Regions from separate parts of the Peribacillus sp. NJ11 genome, predicted to be linked through region 2. Evidence: a T-box and tRNA genes for the amino acid it is inferred to sense, from the RefSeq annotation. Region 2 holds a T-box; the other holds one or more tRNA genes.
What was found. The T-box of region 2 lies ahead of thrS (threonine--tRNA ligase). A T-box ahead of a tRNA ligase gene usually reads a tRNA of that ligase, here a tRNA-Thr.

Region 1 (15,544 bases), 590 kb from region 2:
CCATCCATCGGTAATGGCCTGCTGTGTAGCATCCATCCGATTGAAATAGCCTTTTGTCACATTTGGACCTGAAACCACGATTTCACCCGCTTCCCCCGGTTCACACATATTGCCGTCTTTCTCTATACGTAATTGCGAAGGGAATAAAGGTTTTCCCGCTGATCCGATTTTTGTCATACTATACTCCGGTGCCAGTGTCACAATCTGTGAAGACGTTTCGGTCATCCCATAAGACTGATAGACGGGAATCCCCTTCTCCTTACATGATTCAAGTAAATGAACGGGTGCAGGGCCGCCGCCCAACAGGAAACAGCGAAAGGTTTCCGGATAGCCAGTTCCCTTCAAATCCTGCACCATCCTATTCAGCATCGCCGTCACGACCGAAATGATCGTCACGCCATTTTCCTGAATGCTCCGGTTTGCTTCCCGTTCATCGAACCGTTCCGCCAAAACGACCTTCATGCCATAAATCACATTTTTCATCAGGATGGATAAGCCGCTAATATGAAAGATCGGAACCGCGCAATACCAAGAATCCTCCTCATGCAATCCAAGGTTCAGAACCGACCCGACGGCACTCCACCAATGATTGCCGAAGGTTTGGATCACACCTTTTGGATTTCCTGTCGTACCTGATGTATACATGATCGTAGCGGTATCCTCAAGGTAAAACTCTTGAAGTATCTCTGCCTTGCCCTCATCCGGCAATTCTTCCATTAAGTGAAGGTTTAAATCAGGGAGAATACCGCCAATATCCGAGAGTTTGTCGGTGAAGGTACCTTCCGAAACCAGATAAACGGTCTCACTATCTTCAATCTGCCAGGACAACTCTTTTGCCGTTAACTTATTATTCAGCATCACAATCTTCACACCAAGATAAAATAGTGCGTGGATAGCGACAACACCATCAATATGATTACGGAGTAAAACCGCGCATGAATCGCCAGCCCTCAGACCAATGTTAGAAAGCTTGCCAGCCATCTTCTCCGATAATGTATGCAGTTCAAGAAAGCTATACGTATGACCTTCAAACTCAATTGCCGGACGATCTGGTGAAAGATGCGCCCGATTTTTCAGCCAGTTCGGCAACTTTTCTTCTGCCATGTTTGCTTAGCCTCCTCCATTTGGATATAGAAAACAGCCCGGCGAATATCCGCCAAGCTGTCAGTCTCATCGATTCACGCGTTTCATTAAGGGAAACGAGGGAATTGTCCAAAGTCCGGATTGCGTTTTTCTTTGAATGCATCGCGGCCTTCTTTTGCTTCTTCTGTTGTATAGTATAAAAGTGTAGCGTCACCAGCCAATTGTTGAAGACCCGCAAGGCCATCAGTATCAGCGTTCATTGCCGCTTTCAAGAAACGAAGTGCCGTTGGGCTCTTCTCAAGCATTTCTTCACACCATTTAACCGTTTCCGCTTCTAATTGGTCTAAAGGTACGACTGTGTTGACCAATCCCATATCCAATGCTTCCTGGGCATTGTATTGACGGCATAGGTACCAGATTTCACGTGCCTTTTTATGACCGACGATACGTGCCAGGTAGCCAGAACCATAACCAGCATCAAAGCTTCCAACATTCGGTCCAGTTTGTCCGAAGACTGCATTGTCAGCAGCAATCGTTAAGTCACAAACCACATTCAAGACATTACCTCCACCAATTGCATAACCTGCGACCATGGCTACGACTGGTTTTGGAATGACGCGAATCAAGCGTTGTAAATCAAGAACGTTTAGACGTGGAATGTTATCTTCACCTACATATCCGCCATTCCCACGTACACTTTGGTCTCCGCCTGAACAGAATGCTTTGCCGCCTACACCCGTTAAAATAATGACACCGATGCTGGAATCATCACGCGCCCTTGCGAATGCATCAATCATTTCCGCAGTCGTTTTTGGCGTGAATGCATTATGTACATGCGGTCGGTTGATGGACACTTTTGCAATCCCGTTATATTTTTCATATAAAATTTCATCATACTCACGTATTGTTTCCCATTGTATCGTCATCTTAATTCCTCCTTCGATTTCTCTTTAAAAACTCACTTATTATTTTACCAAACTTTTCTCCATCTTCCACATGAATCGCATGTCCCGCACCATTTATTATTTTCCATTCAGCCCGCTTCAGCTTTTTTTTCATCGAGGCAGCAATTTCACAAAACTTAGGATCGAAATCACCGGTTACAAGGAGCACAGGAAAATCAAGGGTTTTCAGTTCTTCCCAGTAAGAAGCTTGACTGCCGGTCCCCATACCGAGAAGGCTATTGTAAAGGCCGGCAGGGACATTTGCCATCCGCTGTTCCCGGATGGCCGACCTGGTTTTGGCCGGCAGCCGTTTTTGACTTTCAAACAACGGGATGCTTTCCCATTGATCCACAAAAGCTTCCATGCCATTTTCAAGAATCCTTTCGGCAAGCTTCCTATCATTTCGCCTTCGGATTTCCCGCTCCTCTTCTGTTAAAAGGCCTGGTGAAGCGCTTTCCAATATCAATGTATCAACATACCCAGGATATAAACAGGCAAATCCCAATCCAAGCCTTCCGCCCATCGAGTATCCAAGGATATGGGCTTTCGTGAAATGTAACGCATCCAAAATATCCTTGATATCTTCAGCCACTCGCTCCATCTCATACCTTCGATGATCAACTGGTGATGCAGACATGCCATGACCTATGATATCGACCATGATCAAGGTATACCGCTCACGCAAAAGCGGAATGAGGAATTTCCATGTATCCCGATTTCCCGTAAATCCGTGCAAAAGAACAAGAGGATCTCCATTTCCCGTTATTTCAACAGCATAATTGACATCCTTGATGACAAAATTCATGATATTTCCCTGTCTAACACCATTTTTATTTCCTGGGAAACAAAACTCCACAAATTTCGATGCTTTTGTAAATTGGACTCTCTTTCTGTCGGTACTTCAATGATTTTCAGACCTTGCATTTCAAATGACTCTGTAAATACCTTCTTTAACTCATCCCAATTTTGCACCTTGCTGTATTTACCGCCGTAAAGCTGGGCAGCATGGGAAAAATCAAGACCGTGAGGCGTCCCGAATAGCGTTTCGAAATGTTCTCTCTCATTCGCCTGTGGCAAGAAGGAGAAAATGCCGCCCCCATCATTATTGATCAACAATATCGTGATGTTTTGTTTTTGAAGTTTAGCCGCAAGCAAGCCATTCATATCATGGAAAAAACTTAAATCCCCGATTGCCAGTACGGTATTTTTCGATACCGTACTTACGCCAAGCGCAGTGGAAACGACACCATCGATGCCATTCGCCCCTCGGTTTGCAAAGGTCTTGATTCCCTTTCCATTATTCAAAAAGAATGTATCCAAATCACGTATGGGCATACTATTCCCGACAAACAAAGTGGATCCCGATGGCATCATATCAGCTAACAGGGAGAACAGCTTGCCTTCACTTAACTCCCCTTCATCCTTGATGGAGGCTAAGGCATTCTTCGTCGCTCCGTTGACGGTTTGCCATAAACCAAGCCATTCATCATCATTGGCCTCAGTAATATTTTCAACAACACGCTTGCAGAAATCTTTCTCTTCGCTGTAAATCATGTTAGTTGCCAATCCTGCTGGCTCACGCCAACCTGCACCGCCATCGACGACCAAAGTGGTTGCCTGTTTTTGTTTTTTCATGAATAACAATAAGGGTTTAGAAACAGGCATTGTCCCGAAACGCAATATCACTTCCGGCTTGAAAGCCGCTTTTACCGCTTCATCGCGCAGAAACGTATCGTACGCATCAATTATGACGTCTTTGCCGTGACTCCCGCTCCTTAACTGGGAAAGAGGGTCAGCGAGTACCGGAAAAGCAAGTTTATCCGCTAATGCGACGATGGCTTCCTTCATCTCTGGATGCGGTAATTCGCCACATACAATCAACCCTTGCTTAGCTTGTGACAAAGTAGTTGCAACAGCTTCTATTTGTGATGCGGACAATGACCGTTCTCCACTGTCAATCAACACTGCAGGCGTCATTTTATTTTGCCGATACTCCTTTGCTTGCTCCAGATCCGGAATCAATGGTTCACGAAGCGGGAAATTCAAATGTACAGGCCCTGCAGGTTCACTTGCCGCTGTAGCCACTGCCCTTGCACCGACCGTTCTTGCATACCGCATCATCTCATCCGTGCTTTCAGGTAGTGCCATTTCGACAAACCATTTTACTTGTCTACCATAAAGATGAATCTGATCGATTGCCTGTGGGGCGCCGACATCACGCAATTCATGTGGACGATCAGCGGTAAGTACAATAAGCGGCACCCTTGAATAAAAAGCCTCAATGACGGCTGGATAAAAGTTTGCAGCGGCTGTACCGGACGTACAAAGAAGTCCGACAGGTTCCTTTAAGGCCTTAGCCAAACCAAGGGCAAAAAAAGCAGCCGAACGCTCATCCACATTAATATGAACTTCGATATCAGGGTGTTCCACTAGCAACAAAGCTAGGGGTGTGGATCGTGAACCCGGGCTCACCACCACATGCTTCATCTCATTTTGTGCCAGCTCATCGACAAATGAAGCAGCATATGCTGTCAATGCATCTCGGTCATTCATTAAGATTTCCTCCTAAAGCACTTAACATCGGATTGAATTTAATCCCCGTTTCCCGGAATTCACTTTCGGGAGTCGAATCCTCAACTACGCCGCATCCAGCAAAAAGCGATGCCTCATTGTTCTGTATAAGCGCAGATCGTATCCCTACAGCGAATTCCCCATTTCCATACGTATCCACCCAGCCTAAAGGACCCGCATAAAAGCCGCGTTCAAGACCTTCCATTTCCCGGATTCGGACAACGGCCTTTTCTTTTGGAAGTCCGCCCATAGCCGGTGTAGGATGTAGTTTCTCGACGAATTCAAAAATCGTGACACCTTCCTTGGATATTCCGCGGACCGGTGTATATAAATGCTGGATATGACGGTTTTTCATAAGTTTCGGTTCGGCCGGAACAATTACCTTTTCGCATACAGAATCAAAGGCATTCGATATCATCGACACGACATATTGGTGCTCTTGTAAATTCTTTTGGTCATGAAGCAATTCATCACCAAGACAAACATCTTCTTCCTCATCTTTCCCTCGCCCCATCGATCCAGCAAGACAGGTAGAAAATACTTCATTTCCCTGTTTCTTAATTAAACGTTCAGGAGTGGCACCGACAAAACAGTCACCACCAGCTTCCAAACTGAAAATATAGCTTAATGGCTGCTCAGCAATCAATTGTTCAAGCACTTTCCCTGAATCGATGGAACGCTCAAAAACCAGTCGAAGCTCCCTCGCCAAAACGATTTTGTCGAGATCTGTCGTCTTGATTTCCTGAACAGCCTCAGCGACCGTCCGTTTCCATTCGTCAGGTTTGACTTCCCTCTGCTTAACCAGGGAATTGTGACCCAATCCAGTGTCATCCAAGCTTTCGAAAAGGAAAGCTTCCCGTTCATTTATCATATCTATGAAGAGTTTTTCTGAATCATCAGGCGAACAAAGTAAGTTTGTCGTTAAGTAAGCTTGTTTCCCCACTATTGATAGCATGAAGGCAGGTATATAAAACAGGTTGTCCCCGAATTGATTCCAAAGGAGCGTACTGTTAGTTTCATAATCAAAAGAAAAGCCCCCAAACAGTAAAGGACCGGTCGCTTCTACATCAGTCAATCCTGTTTTGACAGCAGTATTCTGCAGTTTGATCCAGCTCTTTTCGACTTCTCTATAACGTTCGGCATTCGATGCCGCTTTGAGTTTCTTAACATTGCCTAAGCCGGTGATGGTTATTTCCTTTGCAGGGTCCTCCCAGAAAAAGCGTTCACCCGCGTACCGTTCTCTTCCAGCTTGATAAAATGAAAGGGGGTTCGTGCAATTAACTTTCTTAATATGACTGAATAGAACTTGATCATTCAAGTCCTTCGCCTTTTGTATAGCTGAAGCCAGTCCCTGAAACTGCCCAGTTTCTTCTGAGATAGCCAAAAAAATCCCCCCAAATGTACATTTTAAAAGCTTTTTAACCTATTTAAAGATACACCTCCATTCAACCTCATGTCAATAAAACGCCCCTATACCGAGCGATTCATGCCTGCTTTTTTCCTTATTATATGAATCTTAGCGAATGAAGAGAAATATCCTTTATTTTGGAAGAGAATCGTCCACGAAATCAATTGACACCCTTACCTAATTTTCCTATCCTTATTAGGATAACCTTTTGTGCAACATTTCAATATTTGTTATAATTTCGAGAGAACCAATAATGATTTTGAGGAGAGAAATAATGCAAACAGAATACGACGGACTTCCCCTTAAACGGACCTGGAAGATTTGGTGGGAGTTAATTCGTCCACATACACTAACCGCAGCTTTTGTCCCGGTCTTACTTGGAACTATGATTGCACTTTTGGATGATGGAGTGAATTGGTTACTATTCGCTGCCATGATGATTGCAAGTATCCTGATTCAAGCTGCAACCAATTTATTCAATGAATACTATGATTTCAAGCGAGGCTTGGATACGGAGGAATCCGTAGGCATCGGTGGCGGAATCGTCCGTCATGGGATGACCCCCAAACTCATCATGACCTTGGCCCTTGGCATGTATGCCATCGCACTCATAATCGGAATCTATATCTGTGCCGCATCATCTTGGTGGCTTGCTGCAGTAGGACTGGTTTGCATGCTTGTCGGCTATCTTTATACAGGCGGTCCCCTACCCATTTCATATACACCATTCGGGGAACTTTTTTCGGGATTGTTCATGGGCTTTTTGATAATCCTGATCGCCTTTTTCATTCAAACCGGTCATGTTTCCTCAACAGCCATCTTAATTGCCATTCCAAGTGGAATATTGGTCGGGTTGATCAACTTATCCAATAACCTCCGTGACCATGATGGGGATAAGGCACATGGCCGCAAAACCATGCCTGTAGTGATGGGCAGGAAAAACGCCCTGAAATTCATGGCAATCATGTTTGCCTTCTCTTATCTATGGCTGGTTGGGTTAGTCCTTACCGGAAACGTAACAGCGTGGATTCTCCTTGCCTTCCTAAGCATCCCGAAAGCCATGGCCGCAATCAAAGGCTTCGTAGGTAAAACGCAGCCAATCACCATGGTGCCAGCAATGAAAGCCACGGCCCAGACGAACACCTTCTTTGGCTTACTCATGGCCATTGGATTATTCATCAGCTATCTAATATGATCTCCAAGGACTGAGCTCATCCGCTCAGTCCTTTTTTCTATCTTCCGTTCCATTTTGTTTCCCTATACTACGATTCGGGTAATAGATAATACAACCATCTTACCAATATAAAATGAGATATGGACTTTAGAAGGAGTGAAACGGATATGGCAACCAAACAGCAAATGCAAAAATTCAAAAAAGAACTGCTTCAAGAAAAAGATGAGCTTGGAAACAGGATTCAAAATGATGAACAATCCGTTCTGGATAAAAGCCAGACTGAATCCGTAGGGGAATTATCATCCTATGATAATCATCCTGCTGACCTAGGAACAGAATTATTCGAGATGGAACGGAACCAAGCACTGGACGAGCATGCACAATCTGAAATGGAGAAAATCGAAGAAGCATTGAATGCCATAGATGAGGGTACGTATGGCCATTGTAAAACCTGTGATATAGAAATCCCCATCGATAGGCTTGAAGCGATCCCAAGCACTCTTTACTGTGTCGAGCATGCCCCAGAACGGCCTACTACACAAGACCGACCAGTGGAAGAGGATATATTGATTCCATCCAAGGGTGATCATTTTGAAAATCGTCATGGAAATGAAATAGTGGATAAAGAGGATAGCTTTGGTGAAGTCGCCAAATTCGGTACATCCGAAACGCCATCTGATTACACCGGCGATCATGACAATTATAATGATCTTTATAAAACCGAAGATGAAACGGATGGATTTCCAGAAGACTATGAAGGATTTGCAGCAAATGATATCGAAGGGGAAAAAATAGGGTGGATATACCGAACAAAAAGCAAAAGGAATATGAAGATACATTAGATGAAGAAAATATCGATTCCCAGCTTGGAAACATTCCTTATAAACAAAAAGATACTTATATCAATGAAAAGAAATGAAAAAAAGAAGCATACATGAATGTATGCTTCCTTTTTTGTTATGACCCGTACGGGATTCGAACCCGTGTTACCGCCGTGAAAGGGCGGTGTCTTAACCGCTTGACCAACGGGCCAAATGGCGGAGAAGGAGGGATTTGAACCCTCGCGCCGCTCGCGCGACCTACACCCTTAGCAGGGGCGCCTCTTCAGCCTCTTGAGTACTTCCCCATGGCTCCGCAGGTAGGACTCGAACCTACGACCGTTCGGTTAACAGCCGAATGCTCTACCACTGAGCTACTGCGGAACAATATGAATATGGTGGGCCTAAATGGACTCGAACCATCGACCTCACGCTTATCAGGCGTGCGCTCTAACCAGCTGAGCTATAGGCCCATATTTGGAGCGGGTGAAGGGAATCGAACCCTCATCATCAGCTTGGAAGGCTGAGGTTTTACCACTAAACTACACCCGCGAAATGGGGCGACTGATGGGAATCGAACCCACGAATGCCTGAACCACAATCAGGTGCGTTAACCACTTCGCCACAACCGCCGTAATATGAAAGATATGGTGGCTCAGGACGGAATCGAACCGCCGACACAAGGATTTTCAGTCCTTTGCTCTACCGACTGAGCTACTGAGCCACATTTGTATTAAATTTAAAAAATGGCGGTCCCGACGGGAATCGAACCCGCGATCTCCTGCGTGACAGGCAGGCATGTTAACCGCTACACCACGGGACCTAATAATTGCGGGGACAGGATTTGAACCTGCGACCTTCGGGTTATGAGCCCGACGAGCTACCGGACTGCTCCACCCCGCGACGGTAATAATGAAACGATTTGCATCAAGTTTTCGTGTATATTGTTTTTTCGCTTCCTCTATGTAAGGTTGTTTCAAAACAACTTGCTGCTTTTTAAAAAAATGGAGGAGGTAGAGGGATTCGAACCCCCGCGGGATTTGACTCCCCTGTCGGTTTTCAAGACCGATCCCTTCAGCCGAACTTGGGTATACCTCCACGGCTTTAAAAAATGCATATGGTGGACCTTGTAGGACTCGAACCTACGACCGGACGGTTATGAGCCGTCTGCTCTAACCAGCTGAGCTAAAGGTCCTTATATTTATTGGTAGCGGCGGAGGGGATCGAACCCCCGACCTCACGGGTATGAACCGTACGCTCTAGCCAGCTGAGCTACACCGCCAATATAATATAAGTATCTGATTGAAAAATGGTGGAGCCTAGCGGGATCGAACCGCTGACCTCCTGCGTGCAAGGCAGGCGCTCTCCCAGCTGAGCTAAGGCCCCATTCATTAAAAATCACGTGGTCGGGAAGACAGGATTCGAACCTGCGACCCCTTGGTCCCAAACCAAGTGCTCTACCAAGCTGAGCTACTTCCCGCAATAAAAACATGGTGCGCCCGGCGGGAGTCGAACCTACAACCTTCTGATTCGTAGTCAGATGCTCTATCCAATTGAGCTACGGGCGCATATTAAGATGGTGCCGAGGACCGGAATCGAACCGGTACGGTAGTCACCTACCGCAGGATTTTAAGTCCTGTGCGTCTGCCAGTTCCGCCACCCCGGCACATACGAAAAGTGGAGCGGAAGACGGGATTCGAACCCGCGACCCCAACCTTGGCAAGGTTGTATTCTACCACTGAACTACTTCCGCATGAAAGATGCGGGTGAAGGGACTTGAACCCCCACGCCTTGCGGCGCCAGATCCTAAGTCTGGTGCGTCTGCCAATTCCGCCACACCCGCATATAAAATGGTGAGCCATGAAGGATTCGAACCTTCGACCCTCTGATTAAAAGTCAGATGCTCTACCAACTGAGCTAATGGCTCGTGCTTGTACTATTTCAAAATATGGTGCCGGCAAGAGGACTTGAACCCCCAACCTACTGATTACAAGTCAGTTGCTCTACCAGTTGAGCTACACCGGCAGGTGTAAAATGGTGGAGGATGACGGGATCGAACCGCCGACCCTCTGCTTGTAAGGCAGATGCTCTCCCAGCTGAGCTAATCCTCCATATGAAACCTGCTTGGCGACGTCCTACTCTCACAGGGGGAAACCCCCAACTACCATCGGCGCTGAAGAGCTTAACTGCCGTGTTCGGAATGGGAACGGGTGTGACCTCTTCGCTATCGTCACCAAACAATGTTAACATTTTTTTTAAGACATATATTATTATAACGTCTTTTCGAAAAAATGCAAGAAGAAATTTTCATTCCTTCAAAACTAGATAATAAGAAGGTATTTCATTTTTTTAAAGCGTTGGTTAAGTCCTCGATCTATTAGTATCAGTCAGCTCCACATGTCGCCACGCTTCCACCTCTGACCTATCAACCTGATCATCTTTCAGGGATCTTACTAGCTTGCGCCATGGGAAATCTCATCTTGAGGGGGGCTTCATGCTTAGATGCTTTCAGCACTTATCCCGTCCGCACGTAGCTACCCAGCTATGCCTTTGGCAAGACAACTGGTACACCAGCGGTGCGTCCATCCCGGTCCTCTCGTACTAAGGACAGCTCCTCTCAAATTTCCTGCGCCCGCGACGGATAGGGACCGAACTGTCTCACGACGTTCTGAACCCAGCTCGCGTACCGCTTTAATGGGCGAACAGCCCAACCCTTGGGACCGACTACAGCCCCAGGATGCGATGAGCCGACATCGAGGTGCCAAACCTCCCCGTCGATGTGGACTCTTGGGGGAGATAAGCCTGTTATCCCCGGGGTAGCTTTTATCCGTTGAGCGATGGCCCTTCCATGCGGAACCACCGGATCACTAAGCCCGACTTTCGTCCCTGCTCGACTTGTAGGTCTCGCAGTCAAGCTCCCTTGTGCCTTTACACTCTACGAATGATTTCCAACCATTCTGAGGGAACCTTTGGGCGCCTCCGTTACTCTTTAGGAGGCGACCGCCCCAGTCAAACTGCCCACCTGACACTGTCTCCCACCCCGATAAGGGGCGCGGGTTAGAATTTCAATACAGCCAGGGTAGTATCCCACCAACGCCTCCACCGAAGCTAGCGCTCCGGCTTCTCAGGCTCCTACCTATCCTGTACAAGCTGTACCAAAATTCAATATCAGGCTGCAGTAAAGCTCCACGGGGTCTTTCCGTCCTGTCGCGGGTAACCTGCATCTTCACAGGTACTATAATTTCACCGAGTCTCTCGTTGAGACAGTGCCCAGATCGTTACACCTTTCGTGCGGGTCGGAACTTACCCGACAAGGAATTTCGCTACCTTAGGACCGTTATAGTTACGGCCGCCGTTTACTGGGGCTTCGGTTCAAAGCTTCGCTTGCGCTAACCTCTCCCCTTAACCTTCCAGCACCGGGCAGGTGTCAGCCCCTATACTTCGCCTTGCGGCTTCGCAGAGACCTGTGTTTTTGCTAAACAGTCGCCTGGGCCTATTCACTGCGGCTTTTCCGGGCTATTCACCCTAAAAAGCACCCCTTCTCCCGAAGTTACGGGGTCATTTTGCCGAGTTCCTTAACGAGAGTTCTCTCGCACACCTTAGGATTCTCTCCTCGCCTACCTGTGTCGGTTTGCGGTACGGGCACCTTACATCTCACTAGAGGCTTTTCTTGGCAGCGTGGAATCAGGAACTTCGGTACTATATTTCCCTCGCCATCACAGCTCCGCCTTAATGGAAACGGGATTTGCCTCGTTTCCGGCCTAACTGCTTGGACGCGCATATCCAACAGCGCGCTTACCCTATCCTTCTGCGTCCCCCCATCGTTCAAACGATGTATAGGTGGTACAGGAATATCAACCTGTTGTCCATCGCCTACGCCTTTCGGCCTCGGCTTAGGTCCCGACTAACCCTGAGCGGACGAGCCTTCCTCAGGAAACCTTAGGCATTCGGTGGAAGGGATTCTCACCCTTCTTTCGCTACTCATACCGGCATTCTCACTTCTAAGCGCTCCACCAGTCCTTCCGGTCTGACTTCAACGCCCTTAGAACGCTCTCCTACCATCGACACCTAATGGTGTCAATCCACAGCTTCGGTGATACGTTTAGCCCCGGTACATTTTCGGCGCGGAGTCACTCGACCAGTGAGCTATTACGCACTCTTTAAATGGTGGCTGCTTCTGAGCCAACATCCTGGTTGTCTAAGCAACTCCACATCCTTTTCCACTTAACGTATACTTTGGGACCTTAGCTGGTGGTCTGGGCTGTTTCCCTTTCGACTACGGATCTTATCACTCGCAGTCTGACTCCCAAGAATAAGTATTTGGCATTCGGAGTTTGACTGAATTCGGTAACCCGTTGGGGGCCCCTAGTCCAATCAGTGCTCTACCTCCAATACTCTCATCTTGAGGCTAGCCCTAAAGCTATTTCGGAGAGAACCAGCTATCTCCAGGTTCGATTGGAATTTCTCCGCTACCCACACCTCATCCCCGCACTTTTCAACGTGCGTGGGTTCGGGCCTCCATTCAGTGTTACCTGAACTTCACCCTGGACATGGGTAGATCACCTGGTTTCGGGTCTACGACCTCATACTCATTCGCCCTATTCAGACTCGCTTTCGCTGCGGCTCCGTCTTATCAACTTAACCTCGCATGAAATCGTAACTCGCCGGTTCATTCTACAAAAGGCACGCCATTACCCATTAACGGGCTTTGACTACTTGTAGGCACACGGTTTCAGGATCTATTTCACTCCCCTTCCGGGGTGCTTTTCACCTTTCCCTCACGGTACTGGTTCACTATCGGTCACTAGGGAGTATTTAGCCTTGGGAGATGGTCCTCCCTGCTTCCGACGGGATTTCTCGTGTCCCGCCGTACTCAGGATCCACTCAGGAGGGAACGAAGTTTCAACTACAGGGTTTTTACCTTCTTTGACGGACCTTTCCAGATCACTTCATTTACCCCGTTCCTTTGTAACTCCATGTTGAGTGTCCTACAACCCCAAGAGGCAAGCCTCTTGGTTTGGGCTAATTCCGTTTCGCTCGCCGCTACTCAGGAAATCGCATTTGCTTTCTCTTCCTCCGGGTACTTAGATGTTTCAGTTCCCCGGGTCTGCCTTCAGTACCCTATGTATTCAGGTAAAGATACTGTTCCATTACGAACAGTGGGTTTCCCCATTCGGAAATCTCCGGATCAAAGCTTACTTACAGCTCCCCGAAGCATATCGGTGTTAGTCCCGTCCTTCATCGGCTCCTAGTGCCAAGGCATCCACCGTGCGCCCTTTCTAACTTAACCGTTAAAAAGATCTTACAGATGCTTTGAAAAAAATTAATTGCCTTCTATCTATTATCTAGTTTTCAAGGAACAAAGCAGAAAGAATCCATCACATCGTGATGCTTTTCTTCCCTATTTGAATGAATTACTCATTCAAAACTGAACAAAACAAAAGCGCTCTCGTAATTATCCTTAGAAAGGAGGTGATCCAGCCGCACCTTCCGATACGGCTACCTTGTTACGACTTCACCCCAATCATCTGTCCCACCTTAGGCGGCTGGCTCCATAAAGGTTACCTCACCGACTTCGGGTGTTACAAACTCTCGTGGTGTGACGGGCGGTGTGTACAAGGCCCGGGAACGTATTCACCGCGGCATGCTGATCCGCGATTACTAGCGATTCCGGCTTCATGTAGGCGAGTTGCAGCCTACAATCCGAACTGAGAATGGCTTTATGGGATTCGCTTACCTTCGCAGGTTTGCAGCCCTTTGTACCATCCATTGTAGCACGTGTGTAGCCCAGGTCATAAGGGGCATGATGATTTGACGTCATCCCCACCTTCCTCCGGTTTGTCACCGGCAGTCACCTTAGAGTGCCCAACTGAATGCTGGCAACTAAGATCAAGGGTTGCGCTCGTTGCGGGACTTAACCCAACATCTCACGACACGAGCTGACGACAACCATGCACCACCTGTCACTCTGTCCCCCGAAGGGGAAAGCCCTATCTCTAGGGTTGTCAGAGGATGTCAAGACCTGGTAAGGTTCTTCGCGTTGCTTCGAATTAAACCACATGCTCCACCGCTTGTGCGGGCCCCCGTCAATTCCTTTGAGTTTCAGCCTTGCGGCCGTACTCCCCAGGCGGAGTGCTTAATGCGTTAGCTGCAGCACTAAAGGGCGGAAACCCTCTAACACTTAGCACTCATCGTTTACGGCGTGGACTACCAGGGTATCTAATCCTGTTTGCTCCCCACGCTTTCGCGCCTCAGTGTCAGTTACAGACCAGAAAGTCGCCTTCGCCACTGGTGTTCCTCCAAATCTCTACGCATTTCACCGCTACACTTGGAATTCCACTTTCCTCTTCTGTACTCAAGTTCCCCAGTTTCCAATGACCCTCCACGGTTGAGCCGTGGGCTTTCACATCAGACTTAAGGAACCACCTGCGCGCGCTTTACGCCCAATAATTCCGGACAACGCTTGCCACCTACGTATTACCGCGGCTGCTGGCACGTAGTTAGCCGTGGCTTTCTGGTTAGGTACCGTCAAGGTACCAGCAGTTACTCTGGTACTTGTTCTTCCCTAACAACAGAACTTTACGACCCGAAGGCCTTCTTCGTTCACGCGGCGTTGCTCCGTCAGACTTTCGTCCATTGCGGAAGATTCCCTACTGCTGCCTCCCGTAGGAGTCTGGGCCGTGTCTCAGTCCCAGTGTGGCCGATCACCCTCTCAGGTCGGCTACGCATCGTCGCCTTGGTGAGCCATTACCTCACCAACTAGCTAATGCGCCGCGGGCCCATCTATAAGTGACAGCCGAAACCGTCTTTCCATCTTCTCTCATGCGAGAAAAGAACGTATCCGGTATTAGCTCCGGTTTCCCGAAGTTATCCCAGTCTTATAGGCAGGTTGCCCACGTGTTACTCACCCGTCCGCCGCTAATCTCAGGGAGCAAGCTCCCGTCGATTCGCTCGACTTGCATGTATTAGGCACGCCGCCAGCGTTCGTCCTGAGCCAGGATCAAACTCTCCGAAGAAATGTTTGACTTGCTCATTTTGCTTTTTTGATAGTGTGTGCTCACTTAAAATTTAACGTTGGCGCTTTGTTTTGTTCAGTTTTCAAAGAGCAATTTCTGTCGTTTCTCTCAGAAGCGACCTCTATAATGTAACACATTGTGTCACGTTTCGTCAACAACTTTTTTAAAAATATTTTTCAACAACTTGTTAGCTGTTTAAGTTGCTGTCTTAGCGACAAGAAATAATATACCATGTACCAAAAATGTTTGCAATATGTTTTTTAAAACTTTTTTCAAAAAAAACGTTTTTTTCTTTTTCCCTCTATATATCCTTCATTATCATCCCCCCTGCTTCCTTGACCAATAGCATGGTACATGAATGAACGAAGCATATTTCCAAAGAAACACAAATAGACTTATAAAGATATCTTTTCCCATGAGGTGAAGCAATGAATCTATCATTAATCGGATTACTCATTTCTTACAGTATGGCCCTTTACTTATTCAGTACTGCTTTTTATGAAGCCATCAGGTTCAGCAGAGAAAAAGGC
Region 2 (15,544 bases):
ATATTCCCACCTTTTCCTCGAAAATCGGCAAAACAGGGATAAGCATTGAATTTCCTAGTGTCATTACTAATGGAATCGATGCCATACTGATGAGACACCACACGCTCACATCATTTTTTTGCTTCTCATGACCTTCCATACTTACACTCCTCATCCATTATAAAAGCAACTTATTGCATAAAAGGTAACATATCTGTGTAATCAATTTGTTGTGCATCATTTTTTAGATGTCTTTAATTATTATGTTATAGGGCAATAATATTTATTAGTGCCAAAATTACCCCTTTAGGACTTCCCCCTTCTAGTTTGCCTCGACTTTAAAATATGGATTCATTCTACTTTAAACCAAAAAACCCATTCTTTAAATGAATGGGTTTCCCTGCATTTCAAATGTCACTCGATTACGCGCTTCCTAACATGTATCCTTTCGCATTCCTTCGAGAGTCCCTGCTATTAATCAGCTATCGTGTTTAACTATAAAAGAATAATATTCTTTTCATTGCAATCATTTACTATTTGGTCATTCCATACCGAAACCTGAACCTCGCCAATATGTGCTTTCTTCAACAAAAACATGCATAAACTGGATTGGCCTATACCTCCACCTATTGAATATGGAAGATTTCCTTCCAATACGGACTTATGATATTCGAGCCCCGTATGATTTTCGTTTTTGGAAACTTTAATTACCATTACCCTCTTTTAGAACAATAGGGGCTGATACTTTTATTAGGTTTAACGCAGTTGAAAGTCCTTCTTCAAAATGATCCTTTATTTCATTAATAGCGATATCAGTACGCATGATATCAAAGATTGTTTTGTACTTATTTGGCATTGATAATTCCGGCATAATTATCCTCCAATTCCCTTTTGAACCCTGGTTTAATGCATGCATATTTGACGTCTTTCCATTTGACTAAATTACATGATGAAGGACCTTTCTGTGTTGGTACAAAAAGGGTCTCTACCGAGTGCAGCAAACCCGACTAAATTCACCATATCCACTCAAAAAAAGGACTAAAAAGGTGGTACAAGTCTAATTGTTTGAATACATTCAAATAAGCGAAGATGTAACAAACGATGAGGTGATGAATTGGGTGTTTTTTTCAGCTATGTATTATTGGGCTTATCACTGGCGGCTCCTATCGGTCCCATTAACGCTGCACAATTGGACAAAGGGATCAAGAAAGGTTTTTGGCATGCCTGGATTTTTGGCTGGGGTGCCATTTTAGCGGATTTTGTTTTTATAGCCCTCGTCTTTTTCGGTGTTGTCCACTTTTTGGACAACTCCTTCATGAAGACATTTTTGTGGCTTTTTGGCTTTTTCGTCCTGACCTATACCGGAATCGAAAGTCTGCTTAGTGCAGGTAAGATTGAAGTGAATGTACGAAAAGCGAAAGATTCCCTTTTTTCTTCATTCCTAACAGGATTCATCATGTCCCTTTCGAATCCTTTATCCATTTTGTTTTGGCTAGGAATTTATGGATCCATTCTCGCTAACTCCGCTTCTAAATATGATATGGATCATTTACTTTTATACAGTTCAGGCATCCTTATCGGCCTATTAACCTGGGATTTCACAATGGCCCTCATCGCCAGCACCTTCAGACGTTTCTTATCCAAACCTATTTTAATGGGCATTTCGATCATTTCAGGAATATCCCTTATAGGGATTGGCATTTACTTTGCCATCCAGGCAGCCAAAGTTTTGTTTACATAAAGATTTAAGGAGCTGTAAGCATTTACTCGTGAGTTTTGGTGCTTTACTCGTGAATTTCAGGCATTTACTCGTGAGTTTGGCGGATTTATTCGTGAATTTCGATGCTTTACTCGTGAGTTCGTATTAATAATCTTACTTTAACTGTTTCCAACAGTTCATTCCTGGCGTTGGCTGGGTATGGATTTGTAGATAGATAAAAAAAGACAGCCGATATATTCGGCTGTCTTTTTTTATCCAAACCTAATCCAATGGGCATTTACTCGTGAAATTCGCGCATTTACTCGTGAATTCCGTGCATTTACTCGTGAGTTTCGCCCATTTACTCGTGAATTCCGTGCATTTACTCGTGAATTTGGATTAAGCTGCTTTCATATTAGATGCTGCGTTCTTTTATTTGCTGGACCATTTTCTTGATGAACGTTTCTATTGCGACATTTTCAAATTCTTGTTCCCCGTATTTCCGGACATTCACTTCATTTTCTTTCTCCTCTTTATCGCCAAGGACCAGCATATATGGGATTTTCCCCATCTGCGCTTCCCTGACTTTATACCCCAGCTTTTCATTCCGATCATCAATTTTCACTCTTATGCCTTGATTCTTCAGTTCTTTTTGAACCTTTAAACAATAATTCAAATGAACTTGTGAGACAGGGATGATCTGTACTTGCACCGGGGCAAGCCATACCGGAAAAGCACCGGCAAAATGTTCTATCAGGATTCCAAAAAAACGATCGATCGACCCAAATATGGCACGATGAATGACGACCGGACGAACTTTTTCATTATTTTCATCGATGTAAGTCAGATCAAATTTATCGGGCATCTGAAAATCAAGTTGGATTGTTGCACATTGATGGCTTCGTTTTAATGCATCTTTAATATGAAAATCAATTTTCGGTCCATAAAATGCCCCGTCCCCTTCATTTAATTGATAATGTATCCCGATGCTTTCCAGAACATTTTTCAAGGCTGTTTCAGAAGCTTCCCAAAGGGAATCATCGCCCATTGAATCCTCTGGACGTGTCGAGAGTTCCACCGAATACTCGAAACCAAAAGTGCGATACACCTTATCAATCAGATGAAACACTTGTTTAATTTCACTTTCGATTTGATCCTGCCGAACAAAAATGTGGGCATCATCCTGACAAAATGTACGGACCCGCAACATCCCGTTCAATGCACCGCTATATTCATGACGGTGGACTTGACCGAACTCGGCCATCCGGATGGGTAAATCCCTGTAAGAATAAAGGTTGTTTTTGAAAATAAGCATATGACCTGGACAGTTCATTGGCTTCATAGCGAATTTTGTTTGATCCACCTCAGTGAAGTACATATTCTCATGGTAATGATCCCAGTGACCCGATTGTTCCCATAACCGCTGGTTCATCATGAAAGGAGTCCGAACTTCGTCGTAATCAGCTTCAGTCTGAAGCTCCCGCGAGAACTTCTCCAATTCATTTCTAACGATTTGTCCTTTCGGTAAATAAAACGGCATTCCAGGAGCTTCCTCCGAAAACATGAATAACTCCAACTGCTTCCCTAATTTGCGGTGATCGCGTTTGGCCGCCTCTTCCAAGAATTTATAATGATCCTGTAAATCTTTTTTCTTTCGGAAAGCCACGCCATACACCCTTTGAAGAACTTCATTTTGATTGTCTCCCCGCCAATAGGCTCCCGATACACGAGTCAATTTGAACGATTTTACAAATGATGTGGATGGAAGGTGCGGTCCTCTGCAAAGATCGACGAATTCCCCCTGTTGATAGAGCGTTAGTTTTTCATCTTTAGGGATATTCTTTGCTATATCCAACTTGAATGACTCCCCTCTATCCTGGAATAACTTCACAGCTTCTGCATAAGACACTTCGATCCTTTTAATTTCCAGATTTTCACTTATGATATGTTCCATCTCTTTTTCAATAGCTTGTAAATCTTCTGAGCTCAAAGGATGATCTAACTTAAAATCATAGTAAAAACCATCTTCCACGACTGGCCCCATCCCTAATTCCACATTTCGGTATAATCTTTTCACAGCCTGAGCCAAAACATGCGCCGATGTATGTCGTAAAACTTGTAAACCTTCATCCGAATCCAGAGTCAAAATCGACAGTTCGGCATCCTTATTCAACTTGAAACTTAGATCAACCAGTTGCTTATCCAGTTTTCCTGCTACTGCCTTTTTCCTTAAACTTGAGCTGATTGACCCTGCCACACCTTCCACTGTCATCCCTTGCGGATATTCCTTTTGCTGCCCATCCGGGAATTGAACCTTAATCATTTTTTCACCCATCACATAAACACCCCTTTTTATAATAAAAAAACGCACTCATCCCTATGCAAGGGACGAGTGCGTTTACCCGTGGTTCCACCCAATTTCCCATAAGCAAGAAACACTCATGGCTCTGGAGCTTGTAACGCAGCTTAGACGATATCAGGTACTCTCGTTCACCGATATAGCTCAAAGGCGGTAAATCAGTTTCCTAAGCCAGGAAGTTCGCAGCTGTCCTTCCCTCTCTGCAGACCGTAAAAATGATTCATGTCCTTATCATGGCAATAATTATAAAAATAAAAAAACGCACCCATCCCTATGCAAGGGACGAGTGCGTTTACCCGTGGTTCCACCCAATTTCCCATAAGCAAGAAACACTCATAGCTCTGGAGCTTGTAACGCAGCTTAGACGATATCAGGTACTCTCGTTCACCGATATAGCTCAAAGGCGGTAAATCAGTTTCCTAAGCCAGGAAGTTCGCAGCTGCCCTTCCCTCTCTGCAGACCGTAAAAATGATTCATGTCCTTATCATGGCAATAATTATAAAAATAAAAAACGCACCCATCCCTAAGTAAGGGACGAGTGCGTTATACCCGTGATTCCACCCAATTTCCCATAAGTAGATTACTTATGGCTCTGGAGCTGTAACGTAGCTTAGACGATATCAGTTACTTTCGTTCACCGATATGGCTCAAAGGCGGTAAATCAGTTTCCTAAGCCAGGAAGTTCGCAGCTGCCCTTCCCTCTCTGCAGACCGTAAAAATGATTCATGTCCTTATCAATGCTTCTAAAATGTAAATGGATTTTTATATTGTTATATATATTACAATATATTCCCATAAGTGACAACCTCAAATTTTTTCATTTCATTACAAACACTAAATTGGTATAATTAGTAAAAAAGGAGTCTCTATGAAAAGTTTAAGCAATTGGTCTTTCGTATTTGCAGTGATTGGTGCCGTATCATTTTGCTGCGCTTTTTTTTACCAAAATCCTTCGAGCTTCTAATGGTCTCAGGATTCGGTGCGTTACTTATTGGTATGTTATTTAGTTTCGGGGCCATGTTAAAAAGTGAAAAAGGAAAGACGAAGCTTCTGGCTGTGGCTGCCTTCTTTCTTTTAAGTTTCATTCTGGTTTGGAATGAACCATTTCAAATCGTCAGGCTATTAACCTGGATGAAAAATTAATCAAAACCCGTTCGCCACGACGGGTTTTTGTATGTTTCCTATTGATTTTCATTGTGTGAATCTTCCTCTTTCGCTTCCCTTGGATTCTTTACACTAAGCAATACTGTCAGTCCAGTGGTCCAAAGAATTAGCGCGCATCCAAAGCCAAGCAAGGATAACGGTGCAAGGATTTGATGCTCCCCAAACATGACGGTGTCTGGCACAATAAGCAATGTGATAATCGCCAATAAACAGAGAAGCACTCCTGTTGCATAGTAGACCTTGATTTGGAAAAGCGCCGCCAAAGGTAAAAAATGAATCCCTACAATAATGGCGATGACTCCAGGAATAAGATCGGTCTGATTGATCATATTACAGATGGCGATGGCAATCCCAATCAGCAAACCTTCGGCAATGAAAACGATATTAAACCAGAAATTCATACGTTTCAAACGCCTAGCCCCATTTTCTGAAACTTGATCGGGCATTTTTTGTGATGCATATATTAATGAAATGCCCTCTATAACCATTATGATTCCTACGAATATGGCAGCAAGTTCCACGTAAGGAAACCCCCACCCTTGCAATCCCATTACACCGGTACCTGCCCACAACGTGCCGAATAATGCCATGAAAATGACGCCAATTCCAGAACCGCGAAACGCCTCTTTCGATATGAGTCTTGAGGTTTGCATCATCAGTTTCCTTTCATCCACAGGTAATATCGTACATAGAATAATAGTATTGCGCTCACTCCCCGATTATTCATCATCACGGTCTTAAGCCATGCAGCCCAAACTGCAAAAATGCCAAAGCATTGACTATTATGGTGCCACTTCACCTTCAGCCAACATTGAATGGGCTGGCAGCAAATAAAACGACCTTTTTTATCGGGGACCTAAGAGAATATGTCTACTTACCTCCATAATGAGATAATTGCCCTTTTCGTCGATATATTCTTACTTTCGGAGATATAACTGAGTTTTCGTCGATATATTCCTACTTTCGTCGATATAACTGGGTTTTCGTCGATATAATTCTACTTTCGTCGATATAACTAGGTTCATACAGTATCGGCGTCTAATTAAGCAATTTCTTAATTAACAAAAAACCTGAGTCCCCAAAGGGGTCTCAGGCTTTTCTATTCCTATCAGCTAAATGGTTTTATCAAATTGGCAATCTTTCAATGAAACTAATTTGGTTTTATGATAAATCTTGTAACCTAACCAAATTGCCAGGAATATCGGTAATCCGATATAGGAGACAGCGACGCCATACCAGTCGATGCTGCCGCTTAGGTATGCTTCATAGTTTTGTCCTGCTATGACGACCATGCAAAGGACGAATGAAAAAATCGGACCGAATGGAAACCATTTTGCTTTATATTTCAATTCGGTTAAGTCACCACCTTGTGCAACATAGGCACGTCTAAAGCGATAATGGCTTATGGCAATTCCAATCCAGGCGATGAAGCCGGTAAGCCCCGATGCGTTCAATAGCCATGTAAATACATGGTCCCCAAAAATGGAGGTCAAGAAGGCGAGTCCCCCAATTAATGCCGTGATAAGCAAAGCATTCATCGGGATTCCCCTGCGATTGACCTTGGCGAGGAATTTGGGAGCTTGATTATCTTTTGCCATCGACCATAACATCCGCGTTGATGCATAAAGCCCCGAGTTCCCTGCGGATAGTAAGGAAGTTAACACGACAGCATTCATGACGGATGCCGCGAATGCAAGTCCTGCGCGTTCAAAAACAAGTGTGAAAGGGCTTACAGAAATGTTTTCTACATCCCCGTTCAGCAAACTTGGACTCGTATAAGGAATTAACAGACCGAGTATCAGGATGGCCCCGATGTAAAACAATAGGATGCGCCAAAATACTTGGCGGATCGCATTCGGAACATTTTTTTCGGGTTCCTCACTTTCTCCGGCAGCAATACCAACCAGTTCCGTGCCTTGAAAAGAAAATCCCGCTATTAGAAAGATACTGATGATCGATAAAAATCCTCCTTTGAATGGTGCCTCATCCATGGTGAAGTTTTCAAACCCGATCACCTTTCCGCCAAAAACCCCTAAGATGGTCAATAATCCAATAATGATAAAGAAAATGATGGCGACGACTTTTATTAAAGCAAACCAATATTCAGATTCACCAAAGCTTTTAATGGACAGGGCGTTGAGGGTGAAGACGATTCCAAGAAATAGTGCACTCCAGATAAGGCTGGGTACATCAGGGAGCCAGAATTTCATGATGATGGCTGCTGCAGCTATTTCCACGGCAAGGGTGACTGCCCAGTTAAACCAATAATTCCAGCCAAGTGCAAAGCCGAATGCGGGATCTACAAAGCGTGTGGCATAGGTGGAAAATGATCCCGATACAGGCATATATGTCGCCATTTCCCCTAAGCTCGTCATAAGGAAATAAACCATGATTCCAATGCATGCATATGCAGCGAGGGCACCACCGGGCCCTGCACTCTGGATGGTTGCCCCGCTTGCCAGGAATAATCCGGTTCCTATTGAACCGCCAATGGCTATCATGGTCATATGCCTTGCTTTGAGATTCCTTTTAACTGTCGGTTCTTGCTTATCATTGAGATTCCTTTTAACTGTCGGTTCTTGCTTATTAATGAGATTCATGTCCATATGGTTCCTACCTCATTTTCTTTTAATATTAAAAGTTCAAGAAATAGTAAAAGAGATATTTTTAGATATGAATAGTCTCCCACAACCTTTTTGTGGAAGACTTTATTGCAGTTAAGGAAAATCCTGATATTTACTGGCTAGTCTACTATCCGGTTTAATTGCCATTGCCTTGAATCGTCAGCTTATTCCCTACAGGAATAGCCTCATCCTGATCTTGTTCCATTCCACACCATTGAATTAAAGTAAGGGCAATGATCTCCGCTGTCGAGAAGACATTGTCGAGTAGGATGTATTCATTTGGATAATGGGCAACCTCGGTCACTCCAGGCCCGAACACGATTGCGGGCGTTTCACCGACATGTGTCAGCAATCCCCCATCCGTTCCCCACGGGGAGGCTTCAATGACCGGGTCCTTGCCAGCAACTCGCCGATATTGATGAACAAGCGCATTCATCAGTTCATGCTCTACATCAATTGCTCCTGGAACCCAGCGTGCCCCAAACCATTCCAATACGGGCGGGTTTTCCTTGAACCATTCGTCCACTTCTTTCAGCTGCACTAACCAGTCAGCCATTTCGTCCTTCGCCTGCTCCATCGTTTCCTCCGGCGCAACGCCCATCCTCCCCTCGATTTTCACAAGGTCTGGAACGGATGACGGCCAATTGCCACCTTCAATGACACCTAGATTGATTGGAATCGGAATAGGCGTGTTCTGATAAAGCGGGTCACTGATACGTGCATTTCGCTTTTCTTCCAAGGCACGAATATGATTGATGACGGTCATGCTTTTTTCAATGGCACTAACGCCTTCATACCTTGTTCCGCCATGGGCTGACCGTCCTTTAACATGGACCCGGAACCACATCGAGCCCTGCTGTTTCGGGAAAATCCTCATATTCGTCGGTTCAGGGATAAGGGCAGCATCGGCTTTATATCCCCTCAGGACGGCTGCTAATGTTCCGGCCCCGCCGCTTTCTTCTTCAATCACACTTTGAAAAATGACATCTCCTTTTAATTGGATACCATTTTCCTTCAATGCCTGCATGGCAAGGATCAGGGATACATTGCCCCCTTTCATATCGGTTACGCCACGTCCAAACATTCTTCCATTCTTAATGGCTCCACTATATGGATCGTCGTCCCATTGTGCCCGGTCACCGTCAGGAACCACATCGATGTGCCCGTTCAAAATGATGGAACGGCCGCCTCCAGTCCCTTTCATGATTCCCACCACATTAGGGCTGTTGGAGAAATCACTTCGTGGAGAATGGAAATAAGAATGCTTCTTCAGTTCGCCGCCGTCAGGTTCCCAACTATCGATCTGCAAACCCATTTCCTCCAGCTTTTCGGCGACGATGGCCTGTGCCCCGGCTTCATTTCCTTGCGTACTCGGGGCTTGTACCATTTTTTGCAATAGGTCTGTTCCTTCTTCCCGATGATCCTTAATCCATTGGTTTATCCGTTTTTTTATATCCGGCACTTTTATCCTCCTTAAATACACATATTCTCATAGATTACTGAAAGTCCCATTCCACCTGCCATACACAACGTTACCATTCCGTACTTAACTTGTGAACGCAACATTTCATGCATCAGTGTGACTGTCAATTTTGCACCTGTTGCTCCTACAGGGTGACCAAGTGCAATTGCCCCTCCATTGACATTGACAATATCCTGATTCAAATCTAACTCCTTGATCACTGCAAGTGCTTGGGCAGCAAAGGCTTCATTAAGTTCAATCAGTCCGATATCCTCTAACGATAGACCTGCTTTTGCCAATGCCTTTCGAGTCGCTGGTACGGGTCCAATCCCCATAACTCCAGGTTCAACTCCTGCACTGGCGAAAGCCTTTATTTTCAAGAGCGGTTTTAATCCCTTTTCTTCTGCTTGCTGCTTGGACATTAATAGTACAGCTGCAGCTCCATCATTCATAGGACAGGCATTTCCTGCCGTAATGGTTCCTTCATTTTTGAATACTGCTGGAAGACTGGCTAGTTGATCTAGAAGAATGTCCTCGCGTACCCCTTCGTCATGGTTGAAGATTTGAAGTCCTTTTCGATCCTTGATTTTAAGCGAAATAATTTCTCTATCAAAGCGACCCTCTACTATAGCTTTCCAAGCCTTCTTGTGGCTTTGATAAGCAAATTGATCCTGTTCTTCACGACGGATACCGTATTTTTCAGCCAAGCGCTCGGCAGTTATTCCCATATGCTCATTTCCCAAGGAACATATTAATCCATCTGCCAGCAGAGCATCCTCCATCGTTACGTTTCCAAATTTACCGCCCCATCTATTTTTCACGATATAAGGCACATTGCTCATGCTCTCCACTCCGCCGGCAATGATTACGTCTTCTTGACCAGCAGCGATAGTTAAAGCGGCGTTGGTAATGGCCTTTAAACCTGATCCACATGCTTTGATTACAACGTGGCCTGGGACACTGTGTGGGAAACATGCCATCTGCGACGAAATTCGGGCCGAGTTAAGTCCGCCTCCATGGACATAGCCATGTCCGAAAATCACTTCATTTACCGTTTCTTTACCTAACCCATAATTATCCATTAAACCTTCTAATACTTGACGGCCCAATTCGGTAGCTTTAACATTCCGTAGTGATTTGCCAAAGGATCCAACTGCAGTTCGCGCTCCAGCAACGATGACAACCTCATTCATGCTTTTTTCCTCCTCTTACCTATTCAATGGTGTTGACAGCAGCATGGATTTTCAACGTTGCCTCCGTATTCCTTATCACATCATCAACGGTATATGGCGCCATGACTTCCTTCAGTACCAATCCCTCTTCCGTAACTTCCATGACTGCCATATCCGTGATGATTAAATCCACACTCTGCCTTGCCGTCAACGGAAGCGTACAGGTCTTCAATATCTTCGATTCACCCTGCTTATTCACGTGATTCATCAGGACGATCACCTTTTTGGCTTTCTGGGCAAGCTCCATCGCACCGCCCATCCCCGGCACCCGCTTACCTGGGACGATCCAATTCGCCAAGTCTCCCTTTTCACTGACTTCCAGGGCTCCAAGGATGGTGATGTCGATGTATCCTTTCCGGATCATTCCAAATGCAGTGGCACTGTCAAAGTAAGAAGCGCCCATTACAGTGGTGATTGGGAACCCTCCCGCATTACAGAGGGCAGGATCTTCTTTCCCCGGATCCGGACTTGGACCTGTACCTAGAACGCCATTTTCCGCATGGAACAGCACATGGATATCTTGAGGTATATGGTCGGCCACCAAGGTAGGGATGCCGATGCCTAAATTGACGATCAATCCGTCATCGATTTCCTTGGCGGCGCGTTTCGCGATGCGATTTCGTACATCTACTGCCATGCCCATTTCCAATTCACCCCTTTTGTCGGAATCACCATATCTACATAAATGCCTGGTGTGGCAATACACTCCGGATCCAATTCGCCTGCAGGAACGATTTCTTCCACTTCCGCAATCGTGAAGGCCCCAGCCATCGCTACCAACGGATTGAAATTGCATGCAGTCTTGTCGTACACTAAATTCCCCAGTGAATCTGCCTTTTTCGCATGGACGATGCTGACTTCAGCGGTCAACGCGGTTTCCACCAAATATTCTTTTCCTTCTATGACCATCTTGTTCTTGCCTTCTTCGGCTATCGTGCCAATCCCGACATCGACAAAAATCCCGCCTAAGCCTACACCGCCAGCACGAATCCGTTCTGCTAATGTCCCTTGCGGTGAAAACTCCACTTGCAGCTTTCCTTCAGTCATGAGCCTGCCTGCATTAGGATTGGATCCGATATGTGAGGCGATGACTTTCTTTGCCCTTTCAGCAGTCACTAGCCGGCCTATGCCGATATCAGGGAATCCAGTATCATTGCCAATCAAGGTCAAATCCTTAACACCCTTGGCCAGGATACCCTGCACGAGCGTGGGGGGAGTCCCCACTCCGCCAAATCCGCCATACATGAGCGTGCATCCATCGGAAATATGCTCCAGTGCTTCTTCCAGGGTCACAATTTTGTTTTTCTTCGTAATGACCTGCTTCATACCGTTCCTCCTAAATAGCCTGCATGTCCTCAATCAAACCTTCCGAGTGCAATTCACGCTGCAACTCTTCAAGTGAAGCTTCCAGTATCTTGACGAGGCGATCGATTTCTTCATTCGTAATGATTAATGGCGGAGATAGGATAACCGCATCACCAGCGATTCCTTCAATCGCACCTGCAGCAGGATAGATCAACAATCCCTTCGCAAAAGCCTTATTGACAAGTCTAGTGGTCAGGCCGATTTGCAAGTCGAATGGCGTTTTTGAAATCCGATTGGAGACAAACTCAAGTCCAAGGAGAAGCCCTTTCCCCCGTACATCACCAATGATGTCGAATTTCCCAGCCAACCCTTGCAGCTTCTTAAACAGATATTGACCTTTATCTTCAGCCGCCTGAACCAGGTCATTTCCCTCAATGTAGGAAAGCACTTCCAATGAAACGGCTGCAGATAGAGGATTTGCACTATATGTGTGTCCAGCCATGATTGAATTCGAGCCTTTTAAAATGGGCTCCATGACACGGTCACTAACCATTGTGGCTGCCATTGGAGTATAACCGGCGCTCATTCCTTTACCCAATGCGATGATATCCGGGTCGACTCCCCAATGTTCCATCGCGAACATTTTTCCTGTCCGTCCGATTCCCGTCATTACCTCATCGGCGATAAAGAGAATGTCATAGTTTTCGCAGATTTCCTTAATCCTTTGATAGTAGCCATCCGGCGGTGTTACAGCACCAGCGGATGCCCCGATGATCGGTTCTGCGATGAAAGCTGCGATATTCTCGGAGCCGACCCTTTGAATGGCTGTTTCCAGTTCATTTGCACACTGAAGCTTGCAGCCGGAAGATTCATTATTATAAGGACAGCGATAACAGTAGGGAGCGGAAATGCTAGGGAAATCTTCCAATAGCGGAACAAAACGCTTTCTCCTCGGTACATGACCTGACATCGATAAAGCGCCCATCGTAATCCCATGATAACTCGTCCATCTGGAGACGATACGATTTTTACGCTCATATCCTTTTTCTTGCCAATGCTGAATCGCTATCTTCATCGCCGTTTCGGTCGCTTCGGATCCGCTATTCACGAAAAATGACCAATTCAAATCCCCTGGAGCCAAATCACTTAGCTTTTTGGCTAATGCTTCTGCGGCTTCACTCGTAAAATGAGACCTGTATGCAAAAGAAACTTTGCGGGCCTGCTCCGTCATTGCATCGACAACGTCCATTACACCATGGCCAATACTTGCCGTAACAGCACCTGATGATCCGTCTATATACTGCTTTCCATCTGTATCATAAAGATAAATTCCATTCCCATGAGAGATAGTGGGATAGTCATGATCTAAAGTAGGCTTAATCAAATAATTGCGTGTCATGTCATCTCTCCTTTTAACGTTCGTACCCACGTGCTTCATTCTATTAATCAATTAATTTCGCAGATTAAAAAAAACTAGTTTACCAGCTAAAAGGTTCATCCTGAATCAGGATTGACTCTGTAGGGCAGCCTTCCATAGCATCCTGCATGTCATCATGCAGGATTTCAGGAACTTCGGCAATCCCCTGATTATCATCCAAGATCACAAAAGCAATCCCTTGATCGTCATAGTCATAAATTTCAGGACCTGTTGAACCGCATGCCCCGCACGCAATACAGGTTTCTTTATCAACCCATGTGTATTTAGCCATAGAAACAATCCTCCTACTTGAAAGATAAATCTTTACCCCAAATATTCATGTCCTCATACTTATCCCAAATATTGCAATTCTTCGTTAATCTGCCGCCATATTCATAACCAAGCTGATGAAAAACGGCGTTCATTCCCATCGACAATGATCGCGCCAATGAATAAGAGCAATAAATGTTTTTCCTGATCAATTCTTGTTCCAAAGCGGAGATTAGCACCTTCATGAAACCATGCTTTCGATGATGGGGAATCGTTGCACAGTCCGTCAATTCAGCATTATGATACATCTCATTCACTTCCGCGGATGCAGCACTCACAATGGATCCTTCATATTCGATAACACTGAAGATCGTACCTTCCTCCATCACTTTCTTGATATATCGCTCATCATTCATCGGTGTAGGATAGGTTTCAAAAATTTCACCATATAAATTAGCCAGCTCTTGCGCATCTTCATCTGTAGCAAAACGGAGGATATAATTTTCAGGAATTTTCTGCATATCCATCAGTCTGGGAATCTCACTTACATCTTGGATGACTTTATCTTCCTTCACCCAAAAGTCGCTCGTTCGCCTTTCATCCGTTAAATAGAAAGCCATACAATAGGCATCATTCCCGTTGAAATACCTGCTTAATATTCCTTCCAGCATGTATCCTTGTCCCAATGCCGTAGATAAATCTTCGTTTCTAGCTTTAAGTATCACTTTAGTAAAGCCCTGCTCCTTTGCGATGACAAGCGCCCGGGCCATCGCTTTTTTGATATTTCCCCGATAATCATCCATGCGCAAGCGCTGATTGGCATGATCATGATAGAGTTCCATCGTATAACAATCCCCAGTCTCGATCTGGGTGAAAAAAGGCAGCTTTTGAACAGGCATTATGTAACCCCCTTATTTAAAGAATTCGGGAGAAGAGATGCATATCATCCGCTTCTCCCGGCATTCTATTTCCAATTGAATAATTTTTTGACGGGTGCCTGAAGAAGCTGCTCATACGTAAACTCATCAGGGTATTCACTCACATCATATATGGATAAGGCTTCGTCCACCTTTTGATTCATCGAATCAGACACATAGATTCCACATTCCGGACAGTTCAAGGCTGGAACTTGAAGGACTCTTATTGAGCGTTTCCCATCAGGCATGATCCAGTAACAATCCTTTTTTTCACTTTCTTCTACGTTTGGGGCATTACACCACAAGCAATCCATCTTCATTCCTCCTTGCCTTCAGATTTCACCGAGCCGCTTCCGACCAAGGCATTCTTTTTTTCTTGGGCTAACCTTAATTTTTCCTTCATTTCATCCCGTTTATCACGGCGATCCTTCAATGATGCATGTTCATCAGTGCTTTCATACGCCTTTCTCTTGTCAAGACGGCGAAGGCCCTCTGGCACCAAATTGAATTTCTCATCCGTCATGAGAGCGGAAATCCCCACGGCTTCTTTCCTATCCTCAGTACCATACACTTCATCAAAGTAAGCATCCGCACTGCCAGAAACATAATTCTTCGGCTCCGGATAACTAGTGATCACTCCTTCAAAGTTCCGTAAAACGACTTTATCCGGACTTTGCGAAAGCAGGTAATTCGGAGTCAAGGCAATCTTTCCTCCACCGCCAGGAGCATCCACCACAAAGGTTGGCACCGCATATCCTGATGTATGGCCGCGAAGCGCTTCAATGATTTCCAGTCCTTTTGAAACCGGCGCCCTGAAATGGCCAATCCCTTCAGATAGATCACATTGATAAATGTAATAAGGCCTTACCCTTGCTTTAACACAGTCATGCATAAGCTTTTTCATGATATGGACACTATCGTTGATACCAGCCAGGATGACTGCCTGATTACCAAGCGGCACGCCTGCCATCGACAGCATATCGCATGCCTTTTTCGCTTCATCCGTCAATTCAAGGGAATGATTGAAATGCGTATTTAACCAAATCGGATGATATTTTTTCAGAATATTACATAAATTTTCCGTGATCCTCTGCGGGAAAACGACCGGGGCACGTG

Region 1: it has a tRNA-Thr gene. The T-box ahead of thrS (threonine--tRNA ligase) is inferred to sense a tRNA for this amino acid. The anticodon was not compared.

The regions. Positions count from the first base shown of each region.
Region 1 covers NZ_JAUCFO010000001.1:1,771,629-1,787,172, reverse strand. Annotated here, with positions in the region: gene QUF86_RS08850 (o-succinylbenzoate--CoA ligase) at 1-1,104, opposite strand, end outside; gene menB (1,4-dihydroxy-2-naphthoyl-CoA synthase) at 1,191-2,009, opposite strand; gene menH (2-succinyl-6-hydroxy-2,4-cyclohexadiene-1-carboxylate synthase) at 2,011-2,832, opposite strand; gene menD (2-succinyl-5-enolpyruvyl-6-hydroxy-3-cyclohexene-1-carboxylic-acid synthase) at 2,829-4,580, opposite strand; gene QUF86_RS08830 (isochorismate synthase) at 4,573-5,982, opposite strand; gene QUF86_RS08825 (1,4-dihydroxy-2-naphthoate polyprenyltransferase) at 6,281-7,201, shown strand; gene QUF86_RS08820 (TraR/DksA C4-type zinc finger protein) at 7,348-8,022, shown strand; tRNA gene QUF86_RS08815 (tRNA-Glu) at 8,141-8,212, opposite strand; tRNA gene QUF86_RS08810 (tRNA-Ser) at 8,216-8,306, opposite strand; tRNA gene QUF86_RS08805 (tRNA-Asn) at 8,308-8,382, opposite strand; tRNA gene QUF86_RS08800 (tRNA-Ile) at 8,395-8,471, opposite strand; tRNA gene QUF86_RS08795 (tRNA-Gly) at 8,477-8,550, opposite strand; tRNA gene QUF86_RS08790 (tRNA-His) at 8,555-8,630, opposite strand; tRNA gene QUF86_RS08785 (tRNA-Phe) at 8,647-8,722, opposite strand; tRNA gene QUF86_RS08780 (tRNA-Asp) at 8,746-8,821, opposite strand; tRNA gene QUF86_RS08775 (tRNA-Met) at 8,828-8,901, opposite strand; tRNA gene QUF86_RS08770 (tRNA-Ser) at 9,004-9,096, opposite strand; tRNA gene QUF86_RS08765 (tRNA-Ile) at 9,117-9,193, opposite strand; tRNA gene QUF86_RS08760 (tRNA-Met) at 9,204-9,280, opposite strand; tRNA gene QUF86_RS08755 (tRNA-Ala) at 9,309-9,384, opposite strand; tRNA gene QUF86_RS08750 (tRNA-Pro) at 9,402-9,478, opposite strand; tRNA gene QUF86_RS08745 (tRNA-Arg) at 9,490-9,566, opposite strand; tRNA gene QUF86_RS08740 (tRNA-Leu) at 9,576-9,664, opposite strand; tRNA gene QUF86_RS08735 (tRNA-Gly) at 9,677-9,751, opposite strand; tRNA gene QUF86_RS08730 (tRNA-Leu) at 9,760-9,841, opposite strand; tRNA gene QUF86_RS08725 (tRNA-Lys) at 9,850-9,925, opposite strand; tRNA gene QUF86_RS08720 (tRNA-Thr) at 9,948-10,023, opposite strand; tRNA gene QUF86_RS08715 (tRNA-Val) at 10,034-10,109, opposite strand; rRNA gene rrf (5S ribosomal RNA) at 10,121-10,236, opposite strand; rRNA gene QUF86_RS08705 (23S ribosomal RNA) at 10,356-13,288, opposite strand; rRNA gene QUF86_RS08700 (16S ribosomal RNA) at 13,464-15,014, opposite strand; gene QUF86_RS08695 (hypothetical protein) at 15,443-15,544, shown strand, end outside.
Region 2 covers NZ_JAUCFO010000001.1:2,360,515-2,376,058, reverse strand. Annotated here, with positions in the region: gene QUF86_RS11725 (MFS transporter) at 1-139, opposite strand, end outside; gene QUF86_RS11720 (hypothetical protein) at 683-850, opposite strand; gene QUF86_RS11715 (LysE family transporter) at 1,094-1,720, shown strand; gene thrS (threonine--tRNA ligase) at 2,094-4,001, opposite strand; T-box leader at 4,060-4,281, opposite strand; T-box leader at 4,313-4,534, opposite strand; T-box leader at 4,565-4,784, opposite strand; gene QUF86_RS11705 (hypothetical protein) at 4,962-5,180, shown strand; gene QUF86_RS11700 (DUF7010 family protein) at 5,219-5,854, opposite strand; gene QUF86_RS11695 (amino acid permease) at 6,314-7,801, opposite strand; gene QUF86_RS11690 (peptidase) at 7,962-9,287, opposite strand; gene QUF86_RS11685 (thiolase family protein) at 9,299-10,480, opposite strand; gene QUF86_RS11680 (3-oxoacid CoA-transferase subunit B) at 10,500-11,162, opposite strand; gene QUF86_RS11675 (CoA transferase subunit A) at 11,147-11,845, opposite strand; gene QUF86_RS11670 (aspartate aminotransferase family protein) at 11,856-13,223, opposite strand; gene QUF86_RS11665 (ferredoxin) at 13,303-13,533, opposite strand; gene ablB (putative beta-lysine N-acetyltransferase) at 13,547-14,410, opposite strand; gene QUF86_RS11655 (YokU family protein) at 14,476-14,742, opposite strand; gene kamA (lysine 2,3-aminomutase) at 14,745-15,544, opposite strand, start outside.